2 linked regions of the Prochlorococcus marinus str. MIT 9515 genome follow. The protein of the gene in region 1 interacts with the protein of each later gene in a pairwise test. Links are inferred from orthologs where the notes say so. Each region holds a gene or a part of one and is shown in the gene's direction. Other genes may lie near its edges. The genes, in order: cysE and cysK.

Region 1 (3,196 bases):
AAATTAGGTATTTTCTAAAGTGAGATTCCATATTCAACAAGAAATTGATATTCCGGCTTCGATACAGTTATACAATCAGATTTGCTTTGCAATTGCAGCCAGATATTATCCTCCTGGACACCGTTTGCCAAGTACTAGACAATTAGCGATGCAAACAGGGCTTCATCGTAATACTATCAGTAAAGTTTACAGACAACTCGAGATGGATGGTGTTGTTGAAGCTATAGCAGGTTCAGGTATTTATGTAAGAGACAACCTTAAAAAAAGTGATTTTAAAAAATCTTTTAATTCAAAAAACAACTCTAATCGAGCTCCTGATCAAGAAGCAAAAAAAGCAATTGATAAATTAATAAAACTTGGGTGCACTCTGCAAGAAACACGAAATTTTTTAACTTACGAAATTGATTGGCGTATAAAATGTGGGTCAAGAATATTAGTAAGTACTCCAAGGGAAGATATAGGTGCCTCCATGTTAATTGCAGAAGACCTCTCTCCAAAAATCAATGTCCCAGTTGAAGTTATTCCCATGGAGGAATTAGAAAAAGTTCTTTGCAACTCAAATAATGGAACAATTGTTACAAGTAGATATTTTTTGCAGCCTTTAGAAAAACTAGCAAAAAAATATAGAGTAAGAGCCATAGCAGTTGATTTGAGCGACTTTCAGAAAGAATTAAAGATAATAAAAGAATTACAACTTGGTAGTTGTGTTGGCATTGTGAGCATTAGTCCTGGACTATTAAGAGCAGCAGAAATTATCATACACAGTATGAGAGGAAGTGACATAGTACTTATGACAGCTATTTCGGATAACAGCAGTAAATTACTTACTCTTTTAAAATCTTCAAATTATGTAGTCTGCGACGGACCTAGTTTATCGGTTGTTGAAAATGCTCTTATCAAAAACCGTTCCCAACTAATGAGAATGCCACAAATTATATGTGCAAAAAATTACTTAAGTATCGAAACAATAAATCAATTAAAAACAGAAATAGGAGTGATTAATTAACTATGTTGAGAAATTTTAGATCGGACATTGAAATAATAAGAGAAAGAGATCCAGCAGCAAGAGGTATTTTAGAGATTTTCCTTTGCTATCCTGGTTTCCAATCAATTGTAATGCATAGATTAACTCATAAATTATGGCTATTAAAAGTACCTTTAATTCCTAGAATATTAAGTCACTTGAATAGATTATTTACTGGAATAGAAATACATCCAGGTGCAAAAATAGGGAAAAAAGTTTTTATAGATCATGGGATGGGAGTTGTGATTGGTGAAACAGCTGAAATTGGCAACAATTGCTTACTTTATCAAGGAGTTACTTTAGGGGGCACTGGCAAAAGTCATGGGAAAAGACACCCAACTTTAATGGAAAATGTAGTAGTAGGAGCAGGAGCAAAAGTCCTCGGTTCAATAATAGTTGGGCCTAATACTCGCATTGGGGCAGGTTCTGTTGTTGTTCGTAATGTAGAAGAAAATAGTACTGTTGTTGGCATCCCTGGAAGAGTAGTTCATCAAAGTGGTGTCAAAGTTAATCCACTAGCACACTCTGCGTTACCAGATGCTGAAGCCAGTGTCATTAAAAACTTAATGGATAGAATTGATCAACTCGAGAATCAAGTTCTTAGATTAAATAAAACCTTAAGAACTTTAGTGAAAACAGAATCTATGGATATTACAAAAATCGGTGATGCACAAAATATAAAAGACAAAGAAATAATAGAATTCTTAGGAGATAATTAAATTAATTTCAACTCTTAGTTTCTTTTTCACTTTGCGGTTGAAACATAAACATTGAATAAATAACATTCCTTCTCATATTTGTCATCATTTCAAGAAACATATCATAACCTTCATTTTTATATTCAATTAAAGGATCCTTCTGACCATAACCTCTTAATCCTACAGATTCTCTTAAAGAATCCATCGATTGAAGATGTTCTCTCCATAAATTATCAATTTGTTGAAGAATAAAAAACCTCTCAGCTTCTCTCATTAAACCTGGACGAAATTGCTCTATTTGAGCTTCCTTCAAATCGTATGCGATACGTAATTGCTCTTGAAGATAATTTTTTAATTCTTCAACTGATAGAACACTAACATCAGTTGATTTGAGATTATTTAATAAATAAATAAATTCTTTTACTTTAGAAATCAATTGCTCAATATCCCATTCTTCTGGAGGTAAATCAGGATTTATATAAGCTTCTACAATTTCTTCCATTGTTCTATCTCCATATCCTAAAACTTGTTTCTTCAAATCACTACCTTTTAAAACTCGTAATCTCTCATTATAAACTGCTTTTCTTTGGTTATTCATTACCTCATCATATTCAAACACTTGTTTTCTAATATCATAATAATAAGTTTCAACCTTCTTTTGAGCACTTTCTAAAGATCTAGTAAGCATTCCTGACTCAATAGGCATATCTTCATCTACCCTAAAAGCATTCATTAAATTTGCTACCCTGTCACCCCCAAATATCCTTAATAAATTATCTTCCAAGGATAAAAAGAATCTAGTACTTCCTAGATCTCCTTGTCTCCCTGCTCTTCCTCTAAGTTGATTATCAACTCTTCTTGATTCGTGTCTTTCAGTTCCAATAACATGAAGACCTCCAGCTTTTCTTACATTTTCCTCTTCATGAACTAATACCTTTTCATATTCATTTTTTACATCTGACAAAGCATCTCTAAGAGATTGTATGAGTTTATCCTCAGTAGGTGCCTTTTCAGCAGCAGTAGCAATTCTATCGTCTAATTCCAAAATAGTTAAAGTTCTCTCTCCCCAACTCTTAACAAGTTCATTAGATAATAAAGATAATTTTCTTGTCGTATCTTCTCCTAACTGACATGGGAAAAGACTGGCTCCGCTACTTTTACTATTCTTATTTGAAATTGACTCACTCTTTGAAGCAAAACCTCCACCAGCTTTTGAACTTCTTTGTTGGGGTATCGGTGGCTTATGCTCATTATCTGGTTTAACAAGTAATGGCATTAAAGTTTCTTTTAATTTTAACCTTGCCATATAATCACTATTACCACCAAGAATAATATCAGTACCTCTTCCAGCCATATTTGTAGCAATGGTTACAGCGCCTGATCTTCCTGCCTGAGCTACGATTTCTGCCTCACGTTCAACATTTTCTGGCTTCGCATTTAGTAAATTATGAGGGATTTGCTGTTCAAATAAAAG
Region 2 (3,099 bases), 1.2 Mb from region 1 along the record:
AAAGAATAAAAAATAGAATTTCCAAGTTTACAAAAACGGACTCTAATGATATTCACCTCACTTCATCAGGCATGTCTGCGTTATACACAATATTAGAAATTATATATAAATTATTTCCCGAAAAACCTACTCTACAAATTGGTTTCCCATATGTTGATGTACTTAAATTACCAATGAATATCTTTCATGGAGCCAAGCTAATAACAGAAGAAGATTGCAAGGATATTGAATTAGAAATTTTAAGAATAAATCCAGCAGCCTTGATTATTGAATTACCAAGTAATCCAATGCTCAAATGTGTAAACATAAAAAAAATTTCAAAAATAGCAAATAAATTAAATATACCTGTGATAGTTGACGATACCATTGGTTCAAATTTGAATATAAATTCCCTAGAACATGCAGATATCGTTTTCACCTCACTTACAAAAATCTTTTCAGGTAGCGGAGATATTCTGGCTGGCTCATTAATACTAAATCCAAAAAGCAGATGGATTGATCAGTTTAGAAATGCATTAAAGCAAATTAACCTTCCAATACTTTCAGATGGAGATATAGTTTCTTTAGAAAAAGTTAGTAGAGATGTAAAACAACGAGTTTTTCAGCAAAATAAAGCTTGTTTGGAATTAAAAAAAAGATTAGAGACCCATAAAGAAGTAAAAAATATTTTCCATCCAGAAAATTGTCCCAATTTCAATTCCATACTAACTTCTGATGGGGGATATGGTTGCTTATTATCATTTGAATTAAAAGGAGGAAAAGAAAAAGCTAAAAAGTTTTATGATTCTCTTCAAATATCTAAAGGACCTAGTTTAGGTACGAAATTTACACTTGTATGTCCTTATGTTTTATTAGCTCATTATGAAGAATTGGAGTGGGCTGAGAGTTTTGGTGTACCTTCACACCTTTTAAGGGTATCTGTAGGACTAGAAGACGAAAATCACTTATGGCATACCTTTTCTGAAGCATTAAATAATTTTTAAATCCCTAGTATTTACCGTATAGAAACTTATATACTCTTTTTACGAAAAATAGTTAATATTAAAATATATTTTCTTAAAACATAAATGGCAAAAATTTATGAGGACAACAGCTTTGCTATTGGAAACACTCCATTAGTAAAATTAAAGTCAGTTACTAAAAATGCTAAAGCTACTGTACTAGCAAAAATTGAAGGAAGGAATCCTGCCTATAGTGTTAAATGCAGAATTGGTGCAAACATGATCTGGGACGCTGAGAAAAGCGGGAAACTCACAAAAGATAAAACAATTGTTGAGCCTACATCTGGAAACACTGGAATTGCCCTAGCTTTTACTGCTTCAGCAAGAGGTTATAAGTTAATCCTTACTATGCCAGAATCTATGTCGATAGAAAGAAGAAGAGTGATGGCAGTATTAGGGGCTGAAATTGTTTTAACAGAGGCTTCAAAAGGTATGCCAGGAGCAATTGCTAAAGCCAAAGAGATTGCGGAAAGCAATCCCTCTCAATATTTTATGCCAGGTCAGTTTGATAATCCAGCAAACCCAGAAATTCATTTTAAAACAACTGGGCCTGAAATTTGGGATGATTGCGATGGTGCAATTGATGTTTTAGTTGCAGGAGTTGGAACAGGTGGAACAATAACAGGAGTCTCAAGATACATTAAACAAGAAAAGGGTAAAAATATTACTTCTGTAGCAGTTGAACCATCTCATAGTCCTGTTATTACTCAGACACTTAATGGAGAGGAAGTGAAATCAGGACCACATAAAATTCAAGGAATAGGGGCAGGATTTATCCCTAAAAATCTTGATTTATCAATTGTTGACAAAGTTGAACAGGTTACAAACGATGAATCTATAGAAATGGCTTTAAGATTGGCTAAAGAGGAAGGCTTGCTCGTTGGTATATCTTGCGGAGCTGCTGCTGCTGCTGCTGTTAAATTAGCTGAACAAGATGAATATGCAGGCAAGACTATTGTCGTTGTTCTTCCTGATTTAGCGGAAAGATATTTATCATCAATAATGTTTACTGAAGTCCCAAGCGGCATAATTGAGGAACCAATTAACGCTTAAAAATATTATTTCTCCAGAAATGAATCTGGTGAAATATACATAGCATCGCCATAAGAGAAAAATCTAAATTTTTCTTTTGTGGCTTTTTTATATAGATCTAATAACCTCTCTCTACCAATCATCGCGCTTACTAGGAGTAATAATGAACTCTTAGGGAGATGAAAATTGGTTAATAATCCATCGACTGCCTTAAATTTATAGCCTGGCTTAATTACTAAATCAACATACTTAGCTATAGGAATAAAGTCTTTCATTGCATATGAATAGCAACTTTCAAGAGCTCGCACGCTAGTAGTACCAATAGCTATTACTCGTCTGTCTGTCTTTTTTATTCTTTTTATTTCTTCTACTACTTTTTTACTAACACTGACCCACTCTTTATGAAGTTTTAAATCAGATAAATCTTCTTGATCAATTGGCTTAAATGTTCCATAACCTACATGCAAAGTAATAGGCATAACCAATATTCCTTTCTTTTTTAAATTTGAGATAAGACTTTTACTTAAATGTAATCCTGCCGTGGGTGCTGCAACTGCTCCCGGATTACATGCATACTCAGTTTGATAACTATTTTCATGAAAAGATTCTTCCTCAGAACTTTTTATATATGGAGGGATTGGAATTTCTCCGAATATATCAAGGAGTTTATTCATTGAAATTAAATCATTTATGTTTTCTGGAAACTTGATGAATCTTCCTCCAGTTTCATCATCAATCCCAGAAATTTTTAACTTTATATCTTTCGCAAAGGGTGACTTTAAATTTAATTGTTTATTTATTTTTAACTTTTTTGCAGGCTTTGCTAAACATAGCCAAGTAGATTGATCTGATTTCTCCAACACTAATAATTCCACTAATTGTCCATTTTCTAATTCAACCTTTAACCTCGCTTTCATCACCTTTGTATCATTTATGACTACCAGATCCCCCTCTCTAAGTTCAGCCAAGAGATCCTTGGTATATTTATTTGTTGAATAATCTTCTTTTAGCGAACTATCTCTAACTATCATTAATCTAGATTCATGCCTTACTTTAGAGGGTTTAC

The links.
Region 2: the proteins of cysE (region 1) and cysK interact in binary tests that used the Escherichia coli proteins (3 or more experiments, as listed by UniProt). The link is inferred for Prochlorococcus marinus str. MIT 9515 from one-to-one orthologs.

What each region holds. Positions count from the first base shown.
Region 1 is NC_008817.1:1,608,756-1,611,951, forward strand. Bases 20-2,875 are described here. They hold cysE (serine O-acetyltransferase), read left to right. Parts: upstream 20-1,008; coding sequence 1,009-1,743; downstream 1,744-2,875. Other genes in these bases: P9515_RS08760 (GntR family transcriptional regulator), read left to right, coding at 20-1,006; secA (preprotein translocase subunit SecA), read right to left, coding at 1,751-2,875. Also shown: more of secA, read right to left, coding at 2,876-3,196.
Region 2 is NC_008817.1:415,745-418,843, reverse strand. What follows is about bases 302-3,060. They hold cysK (cysteine synthase A), read left to right. Parts: upstream 302-1,067; coding sequence 1,068-2,054; downstream 2,055-3,060. Other genes in these bases: queA (tRNA preQ1(34) S-adenosylmethionine ribosyltransferase-isomerase QueA), read right to left, coding at 2,060-3,060; P9515_RS02315 (PLP-dependent transferase), read left to right, coding at 302-983. Also shown: more of P9515_RS02315, read left to right, coding at 1-301; more of queA, read right to left, coding at 3,061-3,099.